DNA from 3 places in the Dietzia sp. IN118 genome. Region 2 is predicted to be linked to each of the others. Evidence: riboswitches for the same ligand, from Rfam matches in the RefSeq annotation. Region 2 holds a riboswitch; each other region holds the start of a gene.
The links. Region 2 has a riboswitch for thiamine pyrophosphate ahead of Q2K20_RS03425 (3-oxoacyl-ACP reductase). Riboswitches for the same ligand answer to the same signal wherever they lie in the genome.

Region 1: it holds a riboswitch for thiamine pyrophosphate, as region 2 does, so the genes downstream of both, thiC (phosphomethylpyrimidine synthase ThiC) here and Q2K20_RS03425 (3-oxoacyl-ACP reductase) in region 2, are expected to answer to the same signal.
Region 3: it holds a riboswitch for thiamine pyrophosphate, as region 2 does, so the genes downstream of both, Q2K20_RS11185 (ABC transporter ATP-binding protein) here and Q2K20_RS03425 (3-oxoacyl-ACP reductase) in region 2, are expected to answer to the same signal.

The regions. Positions count from the first base shown of each region.
Region 1 covers NZ_JAUMSR010000001.1:394,076-401,410, forward strand. Annotated here, with positions in the region: gene Q2K20_RS01885 (thiazole synthase) at 4-783, shown strand; gene Q2K20_RS01890 (DUF1707 domain-containing protein) at 840-1,493, opposite strand; gene Q2K20_RS01895 (ABC transporter ATP-binding protein) at 1,581-2,495, shown strand; gene Q2K20_RS01900 (ABC transporter permease) at 2,492-3,256, shown strand; gene thiC (phosphomethylpyrimidine synthase ThiC) at 3,347-5,053, opposite strand; TPP riboswitch at 5,051-5,165, opposite strand; gene Q2K20_RS01910 (GNAT family N-acetyltransferase) at 5,241-5,537, shown strand; gene Q2K20_RS01915 (CD225/dispanin family protein) at 5,662-6,201, shown strand; gene Q2K20_RS01920 (CoA-binding protein) at 6,221-6,637, opposite strand; gene ppk2 (polyphosphate kinase 2) at 6,782-7,335, opposite strand, start outside.
Region 2 covers NZ_JAUMSR010000001.1:693,246-700,580, forward strand. Annotated here, with positions in the region: gene Q2K20_RS03405 (aspartate dehydrogenase domain-containing protein) at 1-225, opposite strand, end outside; gene Q2K20_RS03410 (MOSC domain-containing protein) at 328-1,191, opposite strand; guanidine-III (ykkC-III) riboswitch at 1,273-1,339, shown strand; gene Q2K20_RS03415 (DMT family transporter) at 1,350-1,664, shown strand; gene Q2K20_RS03420 (SRPBCC family protein) at 1,792-2,268, shown strand; TPP riboswitch at 2,350-2,447, shown strand; gene Q2K20_RS03425 (3-oxoacyl-ACP reductase) at 2,576-3,340, shown strand; gene Q2K20_RS03430 (ABC transporter ATP-binding protein) at 3,457-4,488, shown strand; gene Q2K20_RS03435 (ABC transporter) at 4,485-5,231, shown strand; gene Q2K20_RS03440 (sensor histidine kinase) at 5,255-6,580, shown strand; gene Q2K20_RS03445 (response regulator transcription factor) at 6,577-7,221, shown strand; gene Q2K20_RS03450 (hypothetical protein) at 7,327-7,335, opposite strand, start outside.
Region 3 covers NZ_JAUMSR010000001.1:2,321,690-2,329,024, forward strand. Annotated here, with positions in the region: gene ettA (energy-dependent translational throttle protein EttA) at 1-756, opposite strand, end outside; gene Q2K20_RS11170 (single-stranded DNA-binding protein) at 882-1,421, opposite strand; gene Q2K20_RS11175 (cytochrome c oxidase assembly protein) at 1,591-3,621, opposite strand; tRNA gene Q2K20_RS11180 (tRNA-Arg) at 3,730-3,802, shown strand; TPP riboswitch at 3,942-4,039, shown strand; gene Q2K20_RS11185 (ABC transporter ATP-binding protein) at 4,049-4,861, shown strand; gene Q2K20_RS11190 (ABC transporter permease) at 4,858-5,637, shown strand; gene Q2K20_RS11195 (ABC transporter substrate-binding protein) at 5,634-6,704, shown strand; gene Q2K20_RS11200 (GlxA family transcriptional regulator) at 6,825-7,335, opposite strand, start outside.

The DNA of each region.
Region 1 (7,335 bases), 300 kb from region 2:
GCGGTGCTGGACTCGCCCCTGGTGATCGCGGGCGAGGAGATCTCCTCGCGGCTCATCACGGGCACCGGCGGCGCCGGCAACCAGGAGGTCCTGCGCGAGGCACTGATCGCCTCGGGTACCGCCCTGACCACCGTGTCGATCCGCAAGGTCGACCTGCGGTTGGGCATGGACGGCGCAGGCGGACTCGGGCTGCTCGGGATGCTGAAAGAGCTCGGCATCCGCCCGTTGCCCAACACCGCCGGTTGCCGGTCCGCCAGCGAGGCCGTGAAGACCGCCCGGCTCGCGCGGGAGGCGCTGGGCACGAACTGGGTCAAGCTCGAGGTGATCGCCGACGAGCGCACGCTCCTGCCCGACGGGGTGGAGTTGGTGGAGGCCGCAGAGGACCTCGTCGACGACGGTTTCGTCGTCCTCCCCTACACCACCGACGACCCGGTCCTGGCCCGCCGACTGGAGGACGTGGGCTGCGCTGCGGTCATGCCCCTGGGCGCGCCGATCGGCACCGGGCTGGGCATCTGCAACCCGCACAACCTGGAGATGATCGTCGAGCGCGCCGGGGTCCCGGTGATCTGCGACGCGGGGATCGGCACCGCCTCCGACGCAGCACTGGCCATGGAGCTCGGCTGCGACGGTGTCCTGCTCGCCACTGCCGTCACCCGGGCGGAGAACCCGCCGCTCATGGCCGCGGCGATGCGCGAGGCGGTCCGGGCCGGGCACGCCGCCCGCCTCGCGGGGCGGATCCCCAAACGCTTCTGGGCGCAGGCGTCCAGCCCGCCGGTCGACTGAGGCCCTACCGGCCGCCCGACAGCATGCGCGCGACCTGTCCGCCACCCCGCCGACGGTCAGTCCTCGGTGCGCGGCACCCGCCGCACGCCGATCCCGCCCATGAGCGCCAGTCCCGTGACCCTGATGACCGGGGCTCCGGGCGGGGCCTGGCGGACCGGTCGCGGATCGGGCTTCCAGTTCCCGGACTCCTCGCCGAAGCCCCCCATCAGCCCCAGGCCCTCGATCTCCACATGGATGTCGTCGGGGACGTAGATGTCGATGCCGCCCATGATCGCGAACGCCCGGATCGTCGTCTCGTGGGACTGCAGGGAGGCGCCGCGCAGGTCGATCTCGACCCCGCCCATCAGGGCGAACGCGGTATGCACGGCGGGAAGGGTCCACGCCCCCGCCCGCTCGACGCCTCCCATGATCGCCAGCGACGAGGCGGGCCCGCTGGCCCCGGTGACGCGACGCGCCGGGGCCCCATGTGGCCGGGTCGCGGGCGTCGAGTCGTGCTCGTGGTGGACGACGGGCAGGTCGTGTATTAGCTCGATCAGTTCGGACCGGAAGCGTGCGGCGTACGCCCGCGACGTCCGGTCGTCGAATTCCGCGAGCGTGAGCCTCCCCTCCGAGAAGGATTCCTGGAGGAGCCTGGCGGTGGCGTCGCGCTCGGCGTCGGAGGCGCGGACCGACGGCAGATGGCGATCCGGCTCGGGCGTGGCGTCATCCATGGTCACGAGCCTAGTACTGCACTACCTGTACGCGGGCTGAGTAGGTGGACGCACGCTGCCCGCGCCCCGGCAGGCAGACTGGGGACCATGATCGAGGTACGGAATCTCACCAAGCGCTTCGGCGCCTCCACCGCCGTGGACGACCTCAGCTTCGAGGTCCGTCCCGGCGTCGTCACCGGATTCCTCGGCCCGAACGGCGCCGGGAAGTCCACGACGATGCGGATGATGGTCGGTCTCGACACCCCCACGTCCGGGCAGGCACTGATCGACGGCACCCCGTACCGCGAGTTGGATCGCCCCGCCCACAAGGTGGGCTGTCTGCTCGACGCGTCCTGGACCCACGCCAACCGTTCCGCCGGCGCGCACCTGAGGATGGTCGCCGCGGCGGGCGGGGTGGCCCCGGGCCGCGTCGACGAGGTGCTCGGCCTGGTCGGCCTCACCGACGTCGCCGGCCGCAAGGTCGGGGGCTACTCGCTCGGCATGCGCCAGCGACTCGGTCTGGCCACCGCCATGCTCGGCGACCCCGAGGTCCTGCTGTTCGACGAGCCCGTCAACGGACTCGACCCCGAGGGGATCCTGTGGATCCGCCGTTTCATGCACGCGCGCGCCGCAGAGGGCCGCACCGTGCTCGTCTCCTCGCACCTGCTGTCGGAGATGGCGCAGACCGCCCAGGACCTCGTCGTGATCGGCCGCGGCAAGCTGCGCGCGCAGACCTCCGTCGAGGAGTTCCTGGACGCCGCCACATCCTCGGTGGTGTTGCGCACCCCGCACGTCGACGAGTTCACCGCCGCCGCGCGCGATGAGGGCATCGAGGCCACGTTCGACGCGGAACAGGGTGTCTTCCTCATCCAGAACCTCCGCGCGCCGCAGGTCGGCGATGTCGCCGCCAGCCTGGGGATCACCGTCCACGAACTGCACGAGAAGCGGGCGTCGCTGGAGGAGGCCTTCATGGCCCTCACCGACCAGGACGTCGAGTACCACGGTCAGGAGTCCACCCGATGAACCAGTTGAAGTCCGAGTGGATCAAGGTCACCACCACCAAGAGTGCCTACTGGCTGTACGCGATCGGCATCGGCCTGGCAGTGGTGCTCGCGGTGGTCATCGGCCAGTTCGAGCAGCCCGCCACAGGGGACCCGATGGCCGGTGCGCCCGGCGGCGGCAGTGACCCGCTGTTCGCGATCCTCGGCGTCAGTGCGTTCACCGTCCTGCTGGCGTGGATCGCCGCGATCGTCGGTGTGACCGGCGAGTACCGCTATCACACCATCAAGGCCACGTTCCTGACGACGCCGTCGCGCTGGCCTGCCATCGTGGCCAAGACCGCCCTGTTCACGGTGCTCTCGATGGTGGTCACAGCCATCGCGGTGATCCTGGCGCTCCTCGTGGCCGGGGCGCTCTCCGGAAACGAGGGCTGGACCCCGTTCTCCGGAGACGGGCTGACCTACCTGTGGCGCTTCCCCGTCTACGCCGCACTGGGGACGATCGCGGTCACGGGCCTGGCGTACATCATGCGCAACGCCGCCGGCACGATCTCCCTGTTCCTCGTGTGGATACTGGCCCTCGAGGGCATGGTCTCGTTGATCCCGCGGGTCGGCGAGGACATCGCCGCCTGGATGCCGTTCGCCAACGGTGACTTCTGGACCCAGGGAGAGAGCGTCCGCGGGTACATCACGTGGGGCGAGTGGCCGGCGGTCGCCTGGTTCGCGGCCGTGTGCGTGGCCCTCTGGGTCGTCGGGGTGCTGATGACACTGCGCCGGGACGCCTGAGCTCGGTCGGCCGATCCGACCTACTGAGCACCGACGTCCCGGCCCGTCGGGCGCGGTGGGGACCGGCGCGGCCCTCGCCGCCGGTGAGAACTACGACTCGGTGATCGGCAGGTAGACGCGGCCACCGAGGTCGGCGAATTCGGCCGACTTCTCCGCCATCCCCGCCTCGATCGCCTCCACCGTTTCCATCCCGTGCTCCGCGGCGTAGTCGCGGATGTCCTGGGAGATGCGCATCGAGCAGAACTTCGGACCGCACATCGAGCAGAAGTGCGCGGTCTTCGCCGGCTCCGCGGGCAGCGTCGCGTCGTGGTACGCCAGGGCGGTGTCCGGGTCGAGGGCGAGGGCGAATTGGTCCCGCCACCGGAACTCGAACCGGGCGGTACTCAACGCGTCATCGCGGGCCTGCGCGCCCGGGTGACCCTTCGCCAGATCGGCCGAGTGCGCGGCGATCTTGTACGTGATCACGCCGGTCTTGACGTCGTCCCGGTCGGGCAGGCCTAGGTGCTCTTTGGGCGTGACGTAACACAGCATCGCCGTGCCCGCCTCGGCGATGCGGGCTGCACCGATCGCGGACGTGATGTGGTCGTAGCCCGGCGCGATGTCCGTGGCGAGGGGGCCCAGCGTGTAGAACGGGGCCTCCTCGCACCACTCCTCCTCGAGGCGCACGTTCTCCACGATCTTGTCCATCGGCACGTGACCAGGACCCTCGATCATCACCTGCACGCCGTGGCTCTTGGCGATCCCGGTGAGCTCCCCGAGCGTGCGCAGTTCGGCGAACTGCGCCTCGTCGTTGGCATCGGCGATCGACCCCGGCCGCAGACCGTCGCCGAGGGAGAACGTCACGTCGTAGCGGGCGAGTATCTCGCACAGTTCCTCGAAGTGGGTGTAGAGGAACGACTCGCGGTGGTGCGCCAGACACCACGCCGCCATGATCGATCCGCCACGCGACACGATCCCGGTGACCCGCTTGGCCGCCAGCGGGACATAACGCAGCAGCACGCCGGCATGGACGGTCATGTAGTCCACGCCCTGTTCGCACTGTTCGATGACGGTATCGCGGTACAACTCCCAGGTCAGAAGGGCCGGGTCGCCGCCCACTTTCTCCAGCGCCTGGTAGATGGGCACGGTGCCCACGGGGACGGGGGAGTTGCGCAGGATCCACTCCCGCGTCTCGTGGATGTCCCGGCCGGTGGACAGGTCCATGACGGTGTCCGCGCCCCACCGGGCCGCCCACACCATCTTTTCGACCTCTTCGGCGATCGTGCTGGTGACCGCCGAGTTGCCGATGTTGGCGTTGATCTTGGTGAGGAAGCGCTTGCCGATGATCATCGGCTCGCTCTCCGGATGACGATGGTTGGCCGGGATGACCGCCCGACCGGCGGCGACCTCCGAACGCACCACCTCGACATCGATTCCCTCGCGCACGGCGATGAACCGCATCTCCGGGGTGGTCAGCCCCGCCCGGGCCCAGGCCAACTGCGTCCGGACGGGAGTGGGGTTCTCCGGCGAGGCGGGGACGGCCCCGGGGTGGGGCCACTCGCGGCGGGTCGGCGGGAGTCCCGCGCCCAGGTCATGGCAGTCGGCCGCACTCGCGTAGGCGGTATACGGGCCGGAGGTGTCGTAGACGTCGAACGTCGTGCCATCGGTGAGCGCGATTCGGCGCACGGGCACGCGCTGGGCGTGACCCGATTCGCCGGGCACCTCGAGGTGGGCCTTGGTGCTGGAATGGATGGGGCCGCACGTCACGGCGTCGATCGGGGTGGAATCGGTGCCGTCGGTGAATAGAGCTGTGCCCATGGTGTTTCCTGATCTCCCTACGCCGGCATGATCCGGACAGGTTCTACGGTCGACGACCCGGCTGGTCGTCCTCTCAGCCCGCGCATCGAAGCGGACTCCCGTGTGGACGAGTATGTGATTGTGCCGGGGCGAGCGTAACCCGACGAGTAGCATCGCGGGTGGAACACGCCCTGCCGAAGGAGTTCTGATGTCCCCTGTAACGTCGCTCAAGCTGGTCCACAACACCGATAGAGACCGCTTCGAACTGTGGGACAGCGAGACCTTCATGGGTCTCGTCGGTTACGAGAAGGACGGCGACGTCTACATCCTGCTCCACACCGTGATCGAGGAGCGGTACGGACAGCAGGGGATCGCGCGATTGCTGGTCAGCCTGGTGCTCACCCGCATGCGGCTCGACGAGCTCAAGATCCGGCCGGTCTGCAGCTACGTGCGGCGGTTCCTTGTTCGCTTCCCGGAATATCAGCTCCTGGTCGCCCAGCCGTGACAGACGCGGGGCGGTGACCGTGGCCCGCGGTGACCATTGTCAGCCGGCCGACGAGCGGCTGAGAAGGGGCCGGGGGAGCGGGACGTAGTCTGACCCCAGACGACCAGCTACCCGGAGGACCCCCATGACCTACCCGCCCCAGGGGAACACTGCCGACGGCGACTCGACCGGTGGCGACGATGCGAGTCGGGGCTCCTACGGCCAGAACCCGTACGGGCAGGGCACCTACAGCCAGGGCACATACGGCCAGGGCACATACGGACAGAGTCCGTACAGCCAGGGCTCGTACGGACAGACCGATTACAGCGCGCAGACCCCGACCGGTTACGGCGCGCAGACCCCGACCGGTTACGGCGCGCAGACTCCGTCCTTCGCCGTGGCGGGCGGGTACGGGACCACCTCGGGAGCTCGCCCCGGCCCGCCGTCGAACGTCGGCTGGGCGGTCGCGTCGATCCTCTTCTTCTGGCCGCTGTCGTTCGTCGCGATGACCCGCGCCCTCGAGGTCTACCCGCTGTGGGCCGCCGGTCGCCACGCCGAAGCCGAGGCCGCCAGCGCGACCGCCAAGAAGCTCGGCATGATCTCGCTGGCGATCGTGGCAGTCCTCATCGTGCTGTACTTCATCTTCATCTTCGCAATGGTGGGACTGGCCTCGAGCGGCTTCTAGACCCGGCCGGGTCCGCGGTTCAGGCCAGGCCCAGACGAGGGGCTTCGATCGCAGGGCACGCGTCCATCACCACGTCCAGCCCTGCATCCTTCGCCCGCTGCGCCGCGGCCTCGTCGACCACCCCCAGCTGCAACCAGACCGCCTTGGCTCCCTTGGCTATCGCATCGTCCACCACGCCGCCCGCGAGCTGCGAGTTGACGAACACGTCGACCACATCGATCTCACCGGGAACGGACGCGAGATCCGGATAGCCCTGCTGACCGTGCACGGTCTCGGCCTTGGGATGGACCGGGACGATCTCATGTCCCAGGTCGCGGACGTAGGCGGCGATCCCGTACGCGGTGCGCGCGGAGTTGCTGGACAGGCCGGCGACGGCCCAGCGGCCCTTCTCGGTGAGCAGGCGCGTGATGACGGCGTGGTCATTGGAATGGCTCATACCCAGTGCAAGGCCCGCCGTCGCCCAGACATTCCCGGCGCGGCTCCGCCAGGCCTGTGCGCGGGGCCCTCCTGAGCAGGCTCAGTCAGTCCCCGACGGTACGTGTGCGCGGGGACATCGCTCCGCTCGCTGGCGCTCCCTCCGCTAGTCCCCGACAGCGTCCTTGCCGCGGCGGACGATCTTCGGGTCCGGGTCGAACACCACCTGGGGGTCCTTGTCCGGGTAGTCGAACTGGTTCAGGAAGTAGCGCATCGCGTTGATGCGGGCCCGCTTCTTGTCGTTGGACTTGATGGTGATCCACGGCGCGTGGTCGGTGTCCGTGCGCCGGAACATCTCCTCCTTGGCGTCCGTGTACTTGTCCCACTTGTCGAGCGACTCCAGGTCCATGGGCGAGAGTTTCCAGCGCCGCACCGGGTCGAGTTGGCGGATCGCGAACCGGGTCTTCTGCTCCTCCCGGGTGACGGAGAACCAGAACTTGGTCAGCCCGATCCCCGAGTCGACCAGCATCTTCTCGAAGTTGGGCGCCTGTTCCATGAACGTCTCGTATTGCGATTGCGTACAGAACCCCATCACCCGCTCCACGCCGGCGCGGTTGTACCAGGAGCGGTCGAACAGCACGAGCTCGCCGCGGCTGGGCAGATGAGCCACGTACCGCTGGAAGTACCACTGATACATCTCGGTCTCGGTGGGCTTGACCA
Region 2 (7,335 bases):
CGTGCCGGTGGCGGTGACCCGCGGGATCAGGTCGTCGGCGGCGTCGACCGTGCTGGCCTCGACCACCACGTCGGCCGCGTCGATGGCCGCCGCGGTCTCGCTCTCGGAGCTGCCGGAACGCAGTACGGCCCCGAGCTCCGCGCCCGGGACCCGCCCCTGCTCCAACGCCTCGATGACGGCCCCGCCGATCGCGCCGGCGCCGACCACGGCCACCTTCAGTGTCAAGCCAGGATTCGGTTGGGTCGAGGAGGGGACAGGGGGCATGCCCCGACCGTACCCAGCCCGGGGCGGACCCGCCTCGCTCCAGCCGTTCAGTCGGCCACGCCGTCAGAGGAGCCGGACCTCGTCGCCTTCCCGGATCGTGCCGGGCGAGAGCGCGCGGAGGTAGACGCCGAACTCCGCGCCGTTGTCGCGCGCGAGCGACCGGAGGACGCTGCGGTCGTGGGGCAGATCCGCCTGCGGGAGGGTCACCATCCTGCAGCGGGAGATGCGCATGACGACCTCGCAGGTCACCTCGCCGATCATCAGTCGGCGGCCGACCCAGTCGAACTCGGGATGCCCGTCGCCTCCGGGCTCGTGCGTGACGATGAGGTTCTTGCGGAACCGGCGCGGATCGATCACCGCGTCCGGCACCGCGGCCTGCAGTGACGCCATGGCGGTACAGGTCAGGAGCGACAGCGGCATCGCGTCGAAGTAGGTCCCGCGCGGGGTGGCGTAGTAGCTGAGCTCGGTCAGCAGATCTTCGGGCATTCCCGAGTATGCGGGGAACGGGTCGTCGGGCCCCAGGCCGAGCTGGGTACGCAGGTCGGCCTCGTCGACGGCGCGACGGTGGTAGTGCTCGTGATCGTCGACCGGCCGACGCGGCCATAGGGTGACGCGCCGACCCAGCGCGGCAGAGAGGGCCTCGTGGACGGTGTCGTCATCGCTGCGCATCGACGAGCCGTCCGGGAAGTCGATCTCGATGGTCGGCGTCGCGTCGTCCTGCGGCTCCTCGACGTAGCGGGCGTGGAACTGCAACAGCTCCGCCCACTTCTTGGCGCTGCGGAGCTCGCCGGCGTCCTCATCCCTGATCACCCAGCCCCGGTCGCCGGGCAGGCCCCAGCGCTCGGTCACCGCCGTCTCGTCCACGCGGTCGCCCCGCATGGACTTCACGGGGTAGCGCCACAGCTCCGAGACCGTTCCCACTCGCATGAACGCCACCTTAGTTAGCGCGACTTATCACGGTGACGGATCTGACGTTGTCCGGAGCCACGGGGACTGCCACCCTGGGGATCAGAGTCCCGGCCCGGGGCCTCCGGACGAGGGGTGCCGTACCCGGTGTGCGACAAGACGGCCCGCAGGAGGCTGTCATGGCGTGGGTCGTGCTCGGCTTGTCCGGGGTGCTCGAGGCCGTGTGGGCCACCGCGATGGGCCGTTCGGAGGGGTTCACCCGACTCTGGCCGACGGTGGTGTTCGGCCTCGCCCTGGTCGTGAGCATGGCCGGTCTGGCCTATGCCATGCGCGAGCTGCCCGTGGGCACGGCGTACGCGGTGTGGGTCGGCATCGGTGCCTCGCTGACCGTCGTCTACGCCATGGCCACCGGGGCGGAACCCGCCTCGGCGATGAAGGTGCTGTTCCTGGCCATGATCATCGGCGGTGTGGTCGGGCTCAAGGCCGTCAGTTGACCCATCGGGCATGCCCGAAGAGCGCACGATGTCGTAGTCCGGCCGTACGGTGGGTTGCACGGCACCCGAGCTCGCCGATCCGCCGAGTCCCAGAGCGGGCCGAGTCCACAAGGAAGGTTCTCCTCCTATGACCGCAATCAGCACCGTCGACCGCGGACCACGCGTGGTCGCCCGCAGCGTCACCGTGAACGCACCCGCCGAGGAACTGTTCGCCCTCGTCAACGATCCCCGGAAGCACGGGCTCGTCGACGGCTCCGGAACAGTGCGGGACAACGTCCAGGGGCCGTCGACCCTGCACGCCGGGGCCAAGTTCACCACCGCGATGCGGATGTACGGCGTGCCGTACCGCATCACCTGCACGGTCACCGAATACCGCGACACCTACCAGGAGAAGGTGATCGAGTGGGCGCATCCCGCCGGTCACCGGTGGCGTTGGGAGTTCACCCAGGTCCCGGGCGGGAAGACCGAGGTCGTGGAGAGTTTCGACAACCGGCCGTCCAAGCTCGGCAGGTTCTTCGAGATCGTGGGCGTGTCCAAGCAGAACGCGGCGGGCATCACCGAGACGCTCTCGAAGCTGGCGGCCAAGTACGAGACCGCTGGATGACCACGGAACGACCACGGATTGACCACCTACCGAGCGGATCGACGTGGGGCCGCCCGCCGGGGCGTCCGGTGATCTAGGGTGGTCCGCGACACGGGGTGCTGCCCATCCGGGCGGCTGAGATCACACCCGTCGAACCTGATCTGGGTAGTTCCAGCGAAGGAATGTCGATACGGCACCGCTGCCACCGCAACGGTGGTCCCTGTGCCGTCGCCGATCGGCCGCGCCCTGCGCTGCCGAGGAGCGGAGCCGCATCGTCACCCTCGCCGGGAACACCGGGAAGTGAGTGGCAGTGGATTTCGGTAACTTCATGCGGATCGACGAGCAGGTCGTCCTCGTCACCGGCGGCGCCCGCGGGCTCGGCGCGGACATCAGTCGCGCCTTCTCCAGAGAGGGCGCTCTCGTCGTCGTCAACTATCACCGCAGCGAGGCGGCCGCCGCCGACCTCGTCCGTGAGCTCGGCGAGGACCGCGCCGTCGCACTCCGCGCCGACGTCACCGACGACGACGAGGTGCACGCCCTCGTCGACGCCGCCCGTCGCCACTTCGGCGCGCCCGTCACCACGGTCGTCAACAACGCATTGGTCGACTTCGAGTTCAACGGTGACGCCCGCCCGCGACCCGAGACGCTGACCTGGCACGACTTCGACTCGCAACTCCGCGGCGCCGTGAAAGCCACCCTCGCCACGACCCAGGCGACGCTGCCGGGCATGCGGGAGGCCGGTTCCGGACGGATCGTGAACATCGGCACCAATCTGTTCCAGCACCCGGTCGTGCCGTACCACGACTACACCGCCGCCAAGGCCGCCGCGCTGTCGCTGACCCGGACCCTCGCCGCCGATCTGGGGCCGGACGGCATCACGGTGAACATGGTCTCCGGCGGTCTGCTGCGCACCACCGACGCGAGCGCCGCCACGCCTGCGGAGGTGTTCGACCTCATCGCCTCGGGGACGCCGCTGCGCCGCGCGATCACCCCGGCCGAACTCGCCGACGCGGTGCTGTTCTTCGCCTCCCCGTGGGCGCGCGCCGTGACCGGGCAGAACCTCATCGTGGACGGGGGACTGGTCAAGGGGTAGCCGATCCGGGCTCGAGGCTCTCGCGTGCCGACGCCGGGACCCATGACAGTTGTCACCGGTGAAGTCGTGACAGGCGGCTCTTCTGGCCGTCCTCGCAGGTGAGCGAGGGTGGAAGCATGGTTATCCACCGCTCCACCCGCCCCCGGGACCCAGGCCGCGTCGGCGCGGTGATCGACACCGACGCGCCCGCTCCCGCCCTCGAATTCCACGACCTGACCCAGACGTTCACCCGGCCTCGCGCCGAGACGGTCCACGCCCTCCGCGGCATCGACCTGCGGATCGACCCCGGCGAGGTGGTGGCGCTGCTCGGCCCCAACGGTGCCGGCAAGACCACCGCCCTCGACATCGCGCTCGGCCTCACCGAGCCGACCGGCGGGCGGGCCCGAGCGTTCGGCGCCGTCCCCAGACAGGCCGTCGCCGACGGGCGGATCGCCGCCGTCCTCCAGACCGGGGGACTGCTGTCCGACCTCACGGTCGAGGAGACCGTCCGGGCCATCGCGGCCCTGTACCGGGACCCGCTCTCCGTGGGCGAGGTACTCGACCGGGCAGGGATCGCCACGATCGGCCGCCGGAAGGTCTCCCGCTGCTCGGGCGGCGAACAGCAACGACTCCGCTTCGCCCTGGCGCTGCTGCCGGATCCCGACCTGCTCATCCTCGACGAGCCGACCGCCGCGATGGACGTGGGCACGCGCCGTGAGTTCTGGTCCACCATGCACGCCGAGGCCACGTCCGGGTCGACCGTCTTATTCGCCACCCACCACCTGGAGGAGGCCGAGGCGTTCGCCGACCGCATCGTGCTCATGGCCCGCGGCCGGATCGTGGCCGATGGCCCGGTCGAGGCGATCCGTGCGATGGCCACGGGCACCCGCGTCACCGCGGTCTGGACCCCCGGGCCCGGTGAACCCGCACCCCACGACCTGCCCGGGGTCACCGCGGTGGAACGCACACCCACCCGGGTCATCCTCACCAGCACCGACAGCGACGCCACCGCGGGCGCGCTGCTGCGCGGGACCGCCGCCCGTGACCTCACCATCAGCCCGCGGTCGCTGGACGACGCCTTCGTCGCCCTCACCGCCGCACCCGACACCACAGCCCCCGACACCACCGACCCCGACACGACCGACCCCGACCAGGAGGCCGCCCGATGAACGCCACCTACTGGGCCATCGACCTGCGCCGCACTCTGCGCGACATCACCAACATCTTCTTCATCGCCGGACTGCCGCTCATCATGTACCTGGTGTTCGGCAGCGCCCAGTCCTACCGGGACGAGCCCGTCGCACACGGCAACGTGGGCTCGGTCGTCATGATCTCCATGGCCGTCTACGGCGCCGTCACCGCCACCACCTCGATCAGCGGCGGGGCCGCTCTCGAACGCTTCCAGGGCTGGGGACGTCAACTCGGGTTGACCCCGTGGAGCAGCACCGGCTTCGTGATCACCAAGTCCGCCGTGGCCATGACGGTGGCGGCTGTGCCCGTCCTCTCCGTGGGGCTCGTCGGCGCGCTCACGGGGGCTGAAGCCACGCCGCTCGCGTGGGTGCTGGCCCTGGCCGCGGCGTGGATCGGGTCGGCGGTGTTCGCCGGGTACGGACTGACCGCCGGGATGGCGTTCCGCTCCGAATCCGCGTTGGGCGTGGCCGGTGGGAGCCTGGTCCTGTTCGCCCTGGCCGGCAACCTGTTCATCCCGCTGTCGGGGACCGCGCTGGAGCTCGCCCGGTTCACGCCGCTGTACGGGATCAACGCGCTGGCCCGCTTCCCGCTCACCGGCGGGGTGGTGACCGAGTCCGTGACCGACCCGTTGTGGCTTCCGCTGCTCAATGTGACCGCGTGGGCCCTCATACTGGGGACGACGGCAACAGTTCTGGTGCGTCGCCGTCGGGGCCGGGACTAGAGACGGCAGGGGAGGTCGGGTCGATGACGACGGGCAGCAGAACCACCTGGCGCCGGGTCCGGGACGCCCTCACCAGCCCGAATGTCCTGTTCTCCCTGATCTGGCAGGTCTTTCTGATCTACCCGGTCCTCGCCGTCGTCTATTCCGGCGCGCCCACCGCACCCACGGTGCTGGGCCTGGCCTCCGTCGCCGTCTTTTCCGCCGTCTACCTCGCCGGCTTCGCCTCGCCCGCCGTCACCCGCGACTACCCGCTACACCTGCGCAGGACGGCGCGCCCCACCCGAGATGCGTCGACGCTCGCGGCCCGTGGTGAGTCGCCGCTCGCGGCGGATGAGAACTGGCTCGACCCCCCGGCGGAGCCTCCGGCGCCGCTCGGCCTCGGCTACCTGGCCGGGCTCGTGGTGTGCGCGTTCGGCACCCTGCCCGCCGCGGGGATCAACGGCCCGACCAACTTCCTGCCGTTCATCGCCTGCTTCATCGCCGCCGCCTGGCCGCTCCGACGCAGCGTGCCCGCCGCGGTGGCGCTGATCCTCATCGGGTGTGGCGCGGCGCTGTTCGAGAGCAACGTCGCCATGCTCATCCCGTGTTTCCTGGTGATCCCGGTGGTCCTGTCGATGATCGGCACCCGCATCTCCGTGGGCATCAGCGACCGCGAAGGCCACTACCGGCGCGCGCTGGGGGTGGTGGAGGAGCGCGAGCGGATGGCCCGGGACCTCCACGACGTGCTCGGCCATACCCTCACCGCCCTGACCATCCGCGCACAGCTCGCCCGCGCCCGACTCGACTCCGACCCGGACATCACCCGCGCCGAGTTGGAGAACATCGAGATGCTCACCCGCACCGCTCTGGCGGAGATGCGGCAGACCGTGTCCGGGATGCGCGTCGCCGATCCCGCGCGCGAGCTCGCGGACCTCACCGCATCCCTCCGCGCCGCCGGGATGGACGTGCGCGTGGACGGCACCCCGGATCTCGTTCCCGCGGAGTACGCGGTGCTCGTCGCGTGGACGCTACGGGAAGCGGGCACCAACATCGCCCGACACTCCGGGGCCCGCCGCGTCACCGTCGAGTTCACCGCCGGCGGCGTGCGCGTCACCGACGACGGCCGGGGGATCGGCGCCCGCCGGGAGGCCGGCTCCGGCACTGCGGGCTCCGACACGGCGGGACGGGGGCTCGAGGGGCTCGCGGCGCGGGCCGCCGACGCCGGCGCGCGGTTCGAGGTGTGTGACCGCAGCACCGCCGTGGCCGGGGTCGGGGCGGCCGGGGTCGGGTCGGCTGGACCCGGGGCGGGCGGGCCCGGGTCCGACACACGCGAGACCGGGACCATCGTGGCAGTGGGGTGGGCGCGATGAGCGAGACCGTGTCCGGCTCCGCCCCCGCGGCGGCGCCGATCCGACTCGTCCTGGCCGACGACCAGGCGCTCGTCCGAGGTGGTCTCGCGGCGCTGCTCGCCCTGGAACGGGACATCGACGTGGTCGCCGAGGTGGGCCGCGGGGACGAACTCCTGGCGGCGGTCGAGCGCCTGCGGCCCGACGTCTGCGTGGTGGACATCGAGATGCCCGGCGGGGACGGCATCACCACCACCCGCCGGATCCGCGACGAGCACCCGGGCGTTCGCGTCCTGATCGTCACCACCTTCGGCCGCCCCGGCTACGTCAGCCGCGCGCTCGAGTCGGGGGCCGGCGGCTTCGTGGTCAAGGACACGCCCGCCGGCGAGCTGGCGGACGCGGTGCGGAGGGTGAACGCGGGTGAGACCGTCGTGGACCCGGTGCTCGCCCGCGACTCGATGGTCGCCGGCCCCGACCCCCTCACGCCCAGGGAGAAGGACGTCCTGCGTCACGCGTTGTCCGGGGCCCGCGTCGCCGACATCGCCGCCGAGCTGGTCCTGTCGCAGGGCACCGTGCGCAACCATCTGTCCTCGGCGATCGCCAAGACCCATACGTCCACGCGGGGCGAGGCGGCGCGGGAGGCCCAGGCGCGCGGCTGGCTCTGACGGCCCGGCCCCGGAGGCGCGGGCCCCGGCCCCGGACACGCGAGAGCCGACCGACCCGCGGTGGAGCGGGGTGCGGCCGGCCGCGTCAGATCGTGTCGTGAACGATCAGGGGGT
Region 3 (7,335 bases), 1.6 Mb from region 2:
GAGGCGCTCGGCCTTCTTCTCCAGGTAGGTGGAGTAGTTGCCCTCGTAGGGGTGCAGCTGACCGCGGTCGACCTCACAGATCCACTGCGCGACGTGGTCGAGGAAGTACCGGTCGTGTGTGACGGCCAGGACGGCGCCGGGGTAGGCGGCCAGGTGCTGCTCCAACCACAGGACGGACTCGGCGTCCAGGTGGTTGGTGGGCTCGTCGAGCAGCAGCAGGTCGGGCTTGCTCAGCAGCAGCTTGCACAGCGCCACCCGACGCGCCTCGCCACCGGACAGGTTGGTCACCGGCGAGTCGCCCGGCGGGCAGCGCAGGGCGTCCATGGCCTGCTCGATCTGGGAGTCCACGTCCCAGGCGTCCACGGCGTCGAGCTGCTCCTGCAGCCGACCCATCTCCTCCATGAGCTCGTCGGTGTAGTCGGTCGCCATCTCCTCGGCGACCTCGTTGTACCGACGCAGCTGCACCATCGTCTCGCCGAGGCCGTCCTCGACGTTCTCCTTGACGGTCTTGGACTGGTCGAGCTCCGGCTCCTGCAGCAGGATGCCGACGGTCGCCTCGGGATCGAGGAACGCCTCGCCGTTGGAGGGCTGGTCGATCCCGGCCATGATCTTGAGGATGGAGGACTTGCCGGCGCCGTTGGGGCCCACGACGCCGATCTTCGCACCGGGATAGAAGGACATCGTGACGTCGTCGAGGATCACCTTGTCCCCGTGCGCCTTGCGTACCTTCTTCATCGTGTAGATAAACTCGGCCATTCTACCCTCTCACCTGCGCATATAGTTCACTTCACCGCGGGTCGGCCGCGGGCACGACCCCCATGTTACGTGTCCGCCCGCGGCCCCGGCGTCCGCGGCGGACGCCGGCCCCACCCCCGGGAGCATCAGGCGCCGGCCGCCCCCACGAACTCGCCCGCCTCGCTCTGCTCGGACTCCGGCTCATCCGGGTCCAGCGACCCGAGCGCCATGGCGTCGGAGTCCTCGGCAGCTCCCCGGAGGCCGGCCTCGTCGACGCCCGCACCGTCGATGCCCGCCCCGTCGACGCCGGCCCCCTCGGCCGGCGCGTCCGTCCTGGCGCGGCGCACGGTGACGTCCATGCGGGACAGGTCTGGCCCCACGGCGCTGACCCGCATCTCCAGGTCGCGCATGATGCGACCGTCGCGTTCGTACTCGTTGGTGAGCAGCCGGCCGTGCAGGATCACGCCGTCGCCCTTGCACAGCGCGCCGGACGCCCGTTGCCCGAGGCGTCCCCAGCAGTTGGCCGAGAAGTACAGAGTGCCGCCGGTCTTCCATTCGCCGGTGAGCCGGTCCTGGTAGCGGCTGTTGCTGGCCACCCGGAAGGTGAACACCTGGTCGTCGCCCACCCGCCGGGTGGTGGGGTCGGTGATCACGGTTCCGCGGACGGTCGTGTGGGTCTCGTTCATGGGGTCACTCCTGTCACGTTCGGCCGACCGTGCGTCGGCCTCGTGACTTGCAGCGTGCCCCACCTCGTCGTCGTCACCCCTCGTTCCCACCGCCCGCGGTGGCCGCCCTGTGGAGGGGGGCGGGGGGTGTGGAGAACCGGCGCCTGTGACGACGACGAGGTGTTCGGTCTCAGGGCCGGCGGTCGGCGCGGGACATCTCCCGGAGCATCTCGTTGTAGGCCTTGAGCTCGGCATCGTCGTCGCGGTCGGCCTGCCGCTCGCCGCGCCGCGCCTCGCGCATGTCGCTCTGGTACCACTGCCACGCCAGGGCCAGCATGACGATCACCAGCGGGATCTCCCCCGCCGCCCACGCGACGCCACCGCCGACCTGCTGGCTCTGCAGCAGATCCGGGATCCACGGCAGGCCGATGCCCGAATACCAGGGCTCGGCCAGCACGGTCTTGGTGTTCATGAGCAGGATGCCGAAGAACGCGTGGAACGGCAGCGAACTCAGCAGGACCATGAGCTTGTACATCGGCGAGAAGTGCCGCGGCGCGGCGTCCACGCCGATGATCACCCAGTAGAACAGGTAGCCGCTGATGAGGAAGTGCACGTTCATGAACATGTGGCCCAGGTGCTCCGAGGCCAACGTCTGATAGAACCCGCCGAAGTAGATGAGGTAGAAACCGGCCACGAACTGCACCGACGCCACGATCGGGTGGGTGAGGAAGTGCGAGAGCGGGTTGTTGATGAACTCCACCAGCCACTCGCGGGGCCCGGGAGGGTTGCCGCGACCGGCGGCCGGGAGCGCGCGCAGGGCCAGCGTGAACGGGCCACCGAGCGCCAGGAGGACCGGCACCAGCATCGAGATGAGCATGTGGCCCACCATGTGGCTGGCGAAGTCGGCCATCATGTACATCCCCATGCCGGAACTGGTGGTGAGGAACAGGATCACGCAGCCCGCCACCCAGAACGCGGTGCGGCTCAGCGGCCAGGCATCCCCACGGCGGCGCAGCCGCACCAGGCCCCAGAGGTACAGGCCGAGCAGGACCACCGCGGCCAGACCCAGCACCAGGTCGAAGCGCCAGGTGCCGAAGACCGTTCCGAACGCGAAGGGCCCGGGCAGCTCGAAGCCCAGTAGCGCCTCCTGCCTCGTGGGCACGTACAGCGGCGCCGGCGGCGGGGTGCGGCCGAGCGAGACCGACAGCCCCAGGGTGCCGGCCATGACGACGGCCTCCACCACGATGATCCGCAGCAGCGTGGGCCGGTCGACCGGCGCGTTGGCCCCGGTCGACTCGATCTTGGCGATGATCCGGCGGCGGATCGCCAGACCGAACAGAGCCAACAGGCACAGCGCCAACGCCTTGGACACGACCAGCAATCCGTAGGTGGAGGTGAGAAGGTCACCCGGGTGCAGGCGGACGAGCGCGTTGATCACGCCTGTGAACCCGAGCGCGACGATCGCGACCGTCGCCACCACCGAGTAGCGGCGCAGGGCCAGGGCGACGCGCGAGCCGCCGCGCCACGTGTGGATGATCAGCGCGACGAGCCCACCGACGTAGAACGCGGCGCCGAACAGGTGGATCATCAGCGAGTTGGTGGCCAGGTCGTGGGCGGTGCTGCCGGACGCGTGGCCCGTGGCCGCCACCGGAAGCAGCGAGAGCACGGAGACGGCCAGCCAGATGACCGACCACCGCCAGCTCAGCGTGAGCCGCTGCCCGATCCCGGCGACCAACGCGATGATCGCCGCCCAGCGCCACGAGGACGCGATGTCGATCTGGTTGATCGCGACCAACCACTGGTCAGGCGGGAGCGACTGGAGGAAGGTGCGTCCGGAGACGTCCGACAGGGTCAGCGGGATGAGCAGCGCCGCGGCGATCGCCCAGACGATGTTCGCCCACGACGAGACCTGCTGCATGCGGTAACCGTCGACGTCGAGGGTCTTGTCCTTCTGCGGCGGGGTGAAGAACGCCGCGAACAGCGCAGCCCCCACCGCGACGGCGGCGAGGAGCTCGCCGATCGACCGCAGGGCCGGGAGGCCGGCCGTGGTGAGCGGACCCGGATCGGGCACGCCCACCAGCTCGAGCGCCACCTCGGCGGACATGGCCGACAGTGGGATCACCACCCCGGCCGCCACCGCCGCCAGGAGCAGTACCAGGGCGACGATGTTGCGGGTTCCGAACCGCCCGGCGGTGGCGGGGGCGGTCTTCGACGACGTCATGACCACCATCGTAGGAACCGCGGCGCCCCCGGGCCGATTCGCCACTGTCGGACCCACCCCCCGGATCGGCTACCATTCTCCCGGCGACGCCCCACGCGCGCGTCGCAGGCCTCCGTAGCTCAGTGGATAGAGCATCCGGTTTCTACCCGGCTGGTCAGGGGTTCGAATCCTCTCGGGGGCGCACTCACGCCGACACGGGCCGGCAGTCCGCACGCCACTGACGGCGGCCCGCCCGCTCCTCGCTCCAGCCATGGACGCACATCAGATCCCGAGATGTGCCGATGGTACGTTCGGACTTCGAGCTGATCCGCAAGATCAGCATCGATGACACGGGGTGCCCCTACCGAACGGGGCTGAGATCACACCCGCTGAACCTGAACTCGTTCACACGAGCGGAGGGATGTCAGATGCGCTGGCATGCGCTTTCGTGAGCCGCCCAGGAACCACGGCAGTGGCGTTGGATGGATTGGGACACACCTATCCGGGCGCGCTCCGTCCGGTTCTCGCAGACCTCAACCTGTCCGTTCCGGTAGGCGAGCACATCGCCGTTGTCGGACGCAGCGGATGCGGTAAGTCGACGCTGCTGTCGGTGATCGCCGGCCTCGTCGAACCGACCACCGGGACCGCCGCCGTCCTCGATGAACGCCGGCCCGCACGACGCCTGGAGTCCTGCGCGTTGATGCCCCAGGGCGACAGCCTGTTGCCCTGGCTGTCCCTGCTCGATAACGTCGCGATCAGTCTCCGCAACCAACGAGTGCGCCGGCGCGTGGCCCGATCCGAGGCCCAGCGCATGCTGGACCGCGTGGGACTGGGCGCCTGGTCCGATGCCCGTCCCTCAGCTCTCAGCGCGGGCATGCGCCAGCGCGCCGCTCTCGCGCGGGCTCTGCTGGCGCGCAAACCCGTGCTGCTGGCCGACGAGCCGCTCGGGGCGCTCGACGCGATTACCCGTGCGGAGGTCCAGCAGTGGCTCCGCGACACCATCACCCACACCTCGGCCACCCTCGTCATGGTCACGCACGACGTCGATGAGGCGCTGCTCCTCGCCGAACGCGTGGTCCTGTTGGCACGAGACGAGGCCGACGCCCCGGCGCGTGTGGTCCGCACCTGGCCGGGATGGTTCGGCGACGACCGCCCCCGAGAGGTCCTCCTCGGCGACGAGGACTTCGCTGCAGCTCGCCGGGAAGTGCTCCAGGCACTGGCCCGGGAATCGCACCTCGCCGAGGGCGGAACCAACCGATGACCGTGCGATTCGTCCGGTCCGCCGGCCCTGCCTGCGTCACGCTCCTGCTGGTCCTCGCCGCGTGGATCACGGTCACCACGCTCGAGCTCGTGCCCGAGTACGTCATTCCCGCACCCCTCGCCGTGTTCGACTCGCTCGTGACCACCTGGCCCGACCGGCTCGGTTCCGCCACGCTGCTGACCGCCACCGAGACGATCACCGGAGTGGTACTCGGGGTGTTCGTCGCCGTGGCCGTGGTGATCGTCAGCGCATTCGTGCCCGCCATCGGTCAGGCCATGACCCCCCTGCTGGTCGCCTCTCAGGCCATCCCGGTCATCGTGATAGGCCCACTGTTGACGATCTCCCTCGGCTACGGCATGGCGCCGAAGGTCATCGTGGTGGCCCTGCTGTGCTTCTTCCCGGTCGCCCTCAATCTCCTCTCCGGAATCCGCTCGGTCGACGCCCGGATGATCGACACCCTGCGGAGCCTGCACGCCACCAGGTGGTCGCTCTTCTGGCGGGTGCGTCTGCCCTTCGCCGCGCCTCGCGGCTTCGCCGGGCTGCGAGTCTCGGTCACCTTCGCGCCGGTGGCCGCCGTCTTCGCCGAGTACACCGGCTCGACCAACGGCCTGGGCTACCTCATGCTCCAGGCGATCCCCCGGCTACAAACCGACTTCGTCTTTGCCCAGGTGGCGGTGCTGACGATCATGTCCAGCATCCTGCTCGCCACTGTGACCATCCTCGAACGCCTGATCTGCCCGTGGAACACTCCCACCGGGGAAAGGAACCCATCATGACGGAACCACGACCCAGCAGGATCCGACGCCGGGCCCTCACGCGACCCGGCGCCCGCATGCTCGCGATCGCGGCCGCTGCCGCGGTCGCGCTGACCGGATGTCAGACATCCCCGGACACCGCCGCGCCCGGAGCCGCCGAGTCGGGAGCCACCGACAACGCCCCGGTCAGTGTTCTGCTCGACTGGAGCCCCAATCCCGACCATGTGGCCCTGTACACCGCGCAGCACACCGGCACCTACGCCGACGCCGGCGTGGACGTGACGTTCACGACGCCGTCCAACACGGCCGACGCCGCCCGGGAGGTGTCCCTGGGGCGGGTCGACCTGGCCATCTCCTACGAGCCCGACACGCTCATCGCCGTCGAACAGGGACTCGACGTGATCTCGGTCGCGGCACTGATCCCGACGTCCTTGACCTCCCTGATCGCCAGGACGGAGTCGGGCATCACCTCCGCAGCCGATCTGGAGGGCAAGACCGTGGGGTTGTCGGGGCTGGCCTCCCAGGAACCGACCCTCGACTTCATCGCCCGTGAGGCCGGAATCGATCCTGACTCGATTTCCACCCCCAATGTCCAGCAGAGTCTCAACCAGTCGCTGCTCACCGACCAGGTGGACGCGATCTTCGGGGCGTTCCGCAACATCGAAGGCGTGGAACTCCGCGCCCGGGGCGATTTCGAGATCATGCCGGTCACCGAACTCGGGGTGCCCGACTACGCGGAACTGGTGATCATCGCGAACCCGAACCGGCTCGCCGGCGACGCCGACTATGCCGAGCGCGTGGGCGACTTCCTCACCGGAACCGAGGCCGGGCAGCAGGCCGCGTTGGCGGACCGCCGGATTGCCCTCGAGTCCCTCACCCCGGTGACCGAGGGCTCCTACGAGCCCGACATGCTGGAGAAGATGATCGACGCCACGCTGGCGCTTCTACCCGAGGAGGATTTCGGGCGGCAGACAGCCCGGGACTGGGCGGCCTACGCGTCGTGGATGCATGACAACGGACTGCTGGAGACCGAGGTCGACGGCGCCGCTGCCATGACCAACGACTACCTGCCCCTGTCCGGCGGCTAGATTTTCTGGTCACGCAGATTGTGGCCATGACGTCTGCGGCCGCGTTCCGGCACCGGGAAGGCGTCGCCCCTCCCGGTCGGGACGCGTCCGCATGGTCCGGGGCGACGGGCCTGGTCGGACTCACTCCTGCGCCTCCCCGAACCGGGCACGGTAGGACGACGGTGTCGTCGAGTACTTCCTGTCGAAGTTCTGCCGGAACGTCACCGCGCTGCCGAACCCGCAGTCGCGGGCGATGTCCTCGATCGAGCGGGTCGTGGTCTCGAGCAGCGTCCGCGCGTGGTCGAGCCGACGCGACAGCACCCATCGCCCGGGGCTCGTGCCGGTTGTCGCGCGGAACTTCCGGGCGAAGCTGCGTCTGCTCATGCAGGCGTGTCCGGCGAGGTCGTCCACCGAGAGTGGCCGGTCGAGATTGGCCAGGGCCCAGTCGATCGTCTCCCTGATCTCCCCGTCGTCTCCCCCGTCGGGCACCGGCAGTTCCACGTACTGCGCCTGGTCACCCTCGCGGTGCGGCGCCACCACGATCCGGCGGGCCAGCACGGCGGCTTTCGCGGCACCGAGCCGGGATCGGACGATGTGGACGCACGCGTCGAGCGAGGCGGCCGTCCCCGCGGAGGTGATCACATCCCCGTGG